Regions from separate parts of the Pseudoalteromonas sp. APM04 genome, predicted to be linked through region 2. Evidence: riboswitches for the same ligand, from Rfam matches in the RefSeq annotation. Region 2 holds a riboswitch; the other holds the start of a gene.
What was found. A riboswitch is a leader RNA that binds a small molecule or an ion and turns the genes downstream of it on or off. The one in region 2 is predicted to bind cobalamin.
Positions count from the first base shown of each region.

Region 1: it holds a riboswitch for cobalamin, as region 2 does, so the genes downstream of both, MTP24_RS12185 (TonB-dependent receptor) here and MTP24_RS13360 (ABC transporter ATP-binding protein) in region 2, are expected to answer to the same signal.

Region 1 covers NZ_CP094441.1:2,646,161-2,649,580, reverse strand. Annotated here, with positions in the region: gene MTP24_RS12195 (VanZ family protein) at 1-117, opposite strand, end outside; gene MTP24_RS12190 (YajQ family cyclic di-GMP-binding protein) at 270-752, shown strand; cobalamin riboswitch at 930-1,093, shown strand; gene MTP24_RS12185 (TonB-dependent receptor) at 1,126-2,952, shown strand; gene msrA (peptide-methionine (S)-S-oxide reductase MsrA) at 2,998-3,420, opposite strand, start outside.
Region 2 covers NZ_CP094441.1:2,885,700-2,889,119, forward strand. Annotated here, with positions in the region: gene MTP24_RS13355 (iron ABC transporter permease) at 1-813, opposite strand, end outside; gene MTP24_RS13360 (ABC transporter ATP-binding protein) at 815-1,615, opposite strand; cobalamin riboswitch at 1,691-1,830, opposite strand; gene MTP24_RS13365 (porin) at 1,878-2,807, opposite strand; gene MTP24_RS13370 (LysR family transcriptional regulator) at 2,993-3,420, opposite strand, start outside.

The DNA of each region.
Region 1 (3,420 bases), 240 kb from region 2:
AGCTACTTTATCAATGTGTGGAAATAGGTTAGCTGCGCCTTTTATTTCTTTGGCAAATAAAAAAGTAAACGCTACGATGCTGAGCAAAAAAACAGCTTGGTAAACACGCCTTGTCACGTAAAATCCTAGAGTCGCTTAAAAAAGAAGCTTAAGTATATCAAACTAAATTAGTATCGCACCTGAACAAGATGCAGAAAAATGTAAAGATTTATAATTTTAGCGTTATAATTGCGCCATAAAATTAAGATTGAATAGTTAGGAGAAAACCAATGCCTTCATTTGATATTGTATCTGAAGTAGAAATGAACGAAGCACAAAATGCGGTAGATAATGCAAACCGTGAACTTGAGACTCGCTTTGACTTTAGAGGTGTTGATGCATCTATTGAGCTAAACGACAAAACAATTAAGCTAAAAGCTGAAGCTGATTCACAGGTTATGCAATTGTTTGATATTTTAGCGGGTAAAGTTTCTAAGCGTGGTATGGATGTAGCGAGCTTAGAGTTACAAGATATTAGCCGTGCAGGTAAAAATGTTTTTCGTAATGTTGCGCTAAAGCAAGGTATTGAAAAAGATGTGGCTAAAAAAGTAGTAAAAGCCATTAAAGATTCTAAAGTAAAAGTGCAAGCGGCTATTCAAGGCGAGGAAGTACGCGTAACGGGTAAAAAGCGTGATGACTTACAAGCTGCTATGCAAGTGGTGCGTACTGCCGATTTAGGTCAGCCTTTTCAGTTTAAAAACTTCCGCGATTAATTATAAAAGCCTTTTGGGCGCTTTATAAATAAAAAGCCAAATAGCCGCGCAGGTTATTTGGCTTTTTTTATGAACGCGGCATAGTTTTTGTTTTTAATTGATTTTCTTTTTAGCTGTATAGACGTCCGTTGACATTTTTTATTAAACTCCTCACAATAGCGGCCTATTTTCAAGGTGCTTATTAATCTTTTCAATGGTTTGATTTTTTTAATAAGATAATCGGGAAGTTGGTGCGTTTTCATGATGACTACAATCCCAACACTGCCCCCGCAACGGTAAAGTAGTACATAAAGCTATGTATTTACTGAGTCCGGAGACCGGCCTTGATGTAATCTTACTTAGTTCTTTGCGGTGGGCAAAGAAGGGGAACTTCATGTTAAAAAAAACAACTCTTGGCGTTGCAATTACTGCTGCGCTGTCACTATCTGTATCTGCTGCAGAGCAATCAATCGAAACCATTACGGTAACCGCTAATAAGTTTGAACAATCAATTACTAATGTATTAGCGAGTGTAAATGTTATAACTCGTAATGACATTGAAACCAGTAATGTTCGCGACTTACCAACGCTATTAACGTCTCAAGTTGGCTTTCAGGTAAACCCTAATGGCGGCTTTGGTCAAAATGCCGGTGTTTCACTGCGCGGTACGGGATCGGGTGATACGCTAATTTTAATAGACGGTGTGCGCACCGGTTCGGCAACGCTTGGTCAAAAAGCATTAAGCAATGTGCCATTAAATAGTATTGAGCGCATTGAAATAATAAAAGGTTCACGTGCTGCAGTGTATGGCTCTGATGCGCTAGCGGGTGTTATTAATATTATAACGCGCGAGTCAGATAACCTTTCGGTCAGTGCTACGTTTGGATCTGACGCGTACCAAGACTACCAGATTGCTGGTTCTGTAAAAGCAGGCGATGTAACAACGGCCTTTAATGCAGGATTTGAAAAGACGGACAACTTTGATGTACTTCAAGGGGCAGCACCCGATGAAGACGGTTTTGAAAACAAAAACCTTGGCTTTAAAGTAAACTATACCGATGCGCACTACGGCGACTTTAAGTTACTAGGGCAATACAGTGAAGGCTTTGCTGATTACGACAGCCGTTTTAGTCCTGCCGATAGTACGATTGAGCGAGGTGATTTTAAAAATTACCAGCTTTCGGCTGGTTGGAATAAAGACTATAACAATCAAACACACAGCCTTGATATAGCATTTGTAACGGATGACTCAGACAACCGTTATGTTGATTTTTCTCAAGGGCCAACAACAAGTACGTTTGTTACTAAGCGCTCACAAATTGACTACAACGGCCAATACCGCTTAAACGACACGTTAAACATTAGTGGTGGTATTAATTGGTACAATGATGACGTATCACAAAGCTCAACCACGTTTGAAGTGCAAGAGCGCGATGTATTAGCTGTATTTGTTGGCGCATATTACGATGCGGATGAGTTGCTTGCCAATTTAACTGTTCGTCAAGATGACGATGAGCAATTTGGTAATGAAACAACGTACACAGCGGCAGCTGGCTATCACTTATCTGAAGACGCAACTTTCAGAATAAGCCAAAGCACGGGCTTTAAAGCGCCAACATTTAATGATTTGTACTTTCCTCTTTACGGCAATGCCAATCTTCAACCTGAAACGTCAGTGAATCGTGAGCTTGGCTTAAACGTCGACTTTGATACTGTGCGTGTCGATGTCGCTATTTTTAGAAATGAAATTGAGGATAAAATTGATTATGACGCTAATTTTACACTCACCAATATTAATGAGGCCCAATATGAAGGTGTTGAATTTAGTTTAGCCAATCAAATTTTGGGTTTTGATAGTAATGTGAATTTTGCTTACCTAAGTGCCGAAGATAAAGAAACAGGCGAAGCGCTTAGAAACGTTGCCAAACGAACCTTTAATTGGGAGCTTGCAAAACAGTTTGGTGCATTTGATACAAGCATAGCAATGCAATATCGCGGTGAGCGAGCAGGGGCGGTTTCGCAATTGGGTTCGTATACGCTTTGGAATTTAGCAGGCAATTACCAAGTAAATGATGAAATTACGGTGTCGCTTCGTATAGAAAACGTATTCGATAAGGAATACAACGCAGTTGATTCTAACGCTGATTTTACAACAGGGCAGGTGTATTACTACAACACGCCAGAGCGCCGCTTTTTTGCTGGCATAGATTACCAGTTTTAAATAATCTAAATAAAAAGCCCGGTTTTACCGGGCTTTTTTGTGTTTTTACTCAGCTAAAAACTCTTTAAATACGGTTTCAAACTTATGTAATTTTGGTGCGATTAACATACTGCAATAACCCTGTTGTGGGTTTTCGTTGTAGTAATCTTGATGATAGTGCTCAGCAGGGTAGTAAGTTGTCACCGGGCTGACTTCGGTAACAATAGGCTCACTAACATGGGTTTGTAGCTGTTCAATCATAGTGTTAGTAAGCGCAAGTTGTTCGTCATTATGGTAATAAACAACACTTCGGTATTGTGTGCCAATATCGTTACCTTGGCGATTTAATTGCGTAGCATCGTGCAAAGTAAAAAACATAGCGAGCAATGTTTCAAAGCTTACAATGGTGCTATCAAATTCAACTTTTACTACTTCGGCATGGCCCGTTGTACCACTGCATACTGATTTGTATGTTGGATTGTCAGTATT
Region 2 (3,420 bases):
GCGCACAATATGTGGCACCATTAATCCAACAAAACCAATACCGCCACACATTGCCACCAGCACAGCGGTTATTAATGAGCTTAAAATTAGCATCAGCAACCTAAATCGATGCACTTTAACACCAAGGGTTATGGCACTTTCGTCACCTAATAACATGGCATTAAGCTGGCGCCTAAAACTAATCATTACGCAGGTGCACAGTGTAATCACTAAAAAGGGTATCCAAAGCGTTGCCCACTGCGCACGTGCAAAACTTCCTAAGGTCCAAAATAAAATAGCTGCAACGGCTTGCGGCTCGCTCCAATAAAGCAACAAACTCGTAAATGCACTAAATAAAAACGAGAGTGCAACACCAGCAAGTAACATAGACTCAACTTGCCCGCCCTGCTGCCTTGTGGCAATTAATATAAGTAAGCTCATTGCTAATAAGCTACCAAGCAAGGCTGCGGCCGAAAGCATAAAACCCGCGCTAATTCCCACAAATGCCATAAGTACAACTACACCAAACGAAGCACCTGACGATATACCGAATAAGTAAGGATCGGCTAGTGGGTTACGTGTCACGGTTTGTAAAATTAGCCCAGCGATAGCTAACCCGGCACCGGCTAAAAACGCCAATAATGTACGGGGCATTCTTAATTCAAAAATAATACGGCTGGTGAATGAAGCATCATTTAAATAAATAAAACTGTTAAATACATCCTGTATTGAGGTATCTGCAGCACCAAAGCTCAATGCTAAAAATAAACTTACTAAGGCAATAGTAATGCAAATAATCAGTGCAACTGAATGGCGTACATGCATTGCTAACATATTATTTGTAACCATAAAAGTAGGTAATATGAGGCGTAACTTTACCCAATTGAGATTCTTGAGGATGGTTACTAACCTGAGCGCATACACCAAATACATCATCAAGCATGTGCTCAGTCAGTACCTCTGCAGGAGAGCCGGTATGCGTTATTTCTCCATTTTTAATGACGACAAGCTCATCACACATAGCGCTAGCCAAATTAAGATCATGAAACGAAGCAAATACTGTAACACCAAGAGACTTTGCCAGCTCCATTACCTGTATTTGATATTTAACATCAAGGTGGCTAGTGGGCTCATCCATAATTAACAGCTGAGGTTGCTGAACAATAGCACGTGCAATGAGTGCCCGCTGCTTTTCGCCCCCAGAGAGCGATTCAAAATTTTGATTTGTGTGCAGCTCAAGCCCTACCGTTTTTATAGCTAGAGTGATTTGTTGTTTTTCGCTTTGCGATGTTGAACTAAATAACGATTTATGAGGCGTTAGGCCAAGAGCCACAACATCAAATAACGACAAATTAAAATGCGATGGCGCCTCTTGTAAAACAACAGCAACGCACTTTGCATATTCATCACTTTTAAGCTGCCAAATATCATGGTTATTAAACTCTATAACCCCTTCATTAGGCTTATTAAAACGATATAAACAACGCAGTAAACTCGACTTACCTGCGCCATTAGGGCCAATTAAGCCCACAAATTTACCTTCGGGTATTTGCACATTAATGTGTTTGAGAATAGGTTTATTTGCTATTCCCCACGAGAGATTTTGAACGTTTAATATTGGTGCTTTAGTTTGCAATACTCTGTCCTAGACACGAGTACCCACTTGTAATGCAACCACCAAAAAGGAGTACATTAAAATTAGCATGAGTAGGCCCGCTCATTAAAAATTGATTTGTATCTGACTTAAAGCATAGCGCTAATTACAGTTGCGGGAACAGTTGAGGAATTGCACCTCATTCCAAATGAAGCTCTATTATGGGCGGGTAAGTAAATAATTTAAAGCAAAAAAAACCGCGCTAATTACAGCGCGGTTAAAAAGGGAGTGTTTTAACTCGTCGTTAAAACTTATATTCCATACCTAAACCTAAGTAATCTTGGTCTACGTTGTTGTCCATATCAAAGCTTGAGTAAAAGCCAAATACTTTAATGTTTTTGTTAAGCTTGTGATCAACACCCACTGAAATAGCTGTTTTATCATCACTATCGTCAAAGTCCATTGCTTGGTACTGAACTTTAAACGTGTTTTTACCCATGTTGTATGCTGCATTTAATAAGTAACCGTCACCTTCAGCTGAACCGTCTACTTTTTCTTGAGTTTGGTACATAGCACCGAGTTTAAAGTCTTCAACTTTACCTTGGATTGACGCACGTACTACATCGTAACCATTTACTTCGCTGTCAGCTGCAATTGAGGCATATACCGCGCTCTTTTTAAGTGCTGAATCACCGTATGTTACAGCCATTGAATAACCGTTATCTGCATCTACATCGTCTTCAGCAATAAAAGTAGCAAGTACTTTAAAGCCTTCGTATGAGTTAGAAGTATACGTGATTGAATCACCTAAACGGTTTTCACCCTTGAATACGTTTTTAATATCGCCTTCAAGGTCATTAAATAAATCGAGTTTACCTTGCGCTTGTTTAAACGCCGTGTCGTTACGACCCACTACTACCTGACCAAACGAGCCTTTAACACCAACATATTGGTTACGCGCAGAAATATTATCGTCGTCGCCTTTTGAGTCTGCATCTGTTACATCAACTTGAAACTCAAACTTATAAACTGCTTCTAAGCCATCGGTAATTTTTTCTGAACCTTTAAGGCCAAAACGAGATGCATTACTTTTAATTTCAGTGAACGACCCTTCGCCGTCATCTGTAGACTGAACAGTCACATTTGCTTTACCGTAAACATCAACGTCAGCAAGTACATTAAAAGATAAACCACTTAGCAAAGCGACACATAAGCTCGATTTTACAAATTTCATGTTATTTCCTCGATAATCACAAAAGACTAATTTTTAAAACGACTGCAGTTTGTCACCACTAAATGACAGAAATATTACAAATGAAATATTTTTGACTTTTAAAGTTAATAAAACTGCATTATTTATGAAATCAAAAGGACATGAACATCAATCATACAAATATGTCCCCACTTAAAATCCAATTACTAAGCATGTGCCTTAATAGTAGGTAGTAAATTTATGAGTGTTTCTATTAGTTCCTTTTGTTCGTTATCTCTATGGTAGGCTACAAATATATCTCTTGACGTATTTTCTACATTTTTTACATGAAATAATTCACCATTTTCTAAATGTTGCTCAACCAAAACATGTGGAATAAATGCGCTACCACCACATTGTAGTATTAAATCTAACGCAATTCGTCCGGTACTTGTTCTAAAGTAAGGAGGCGTTTTACCGGTAAACTGGCGTGCATGCCAAAGTGAAAATGTCGTTCCCCAGTCAACATACACGTACTGATTATCAAAAAAGTTTTCGTTTGTTGCAGTGTCATACCCACTTACAGGAATAATAGGCAGTTCACAAATACGCTCAACAACTAACTCATCTACTTTTGGTGGATCAAATAAAATGG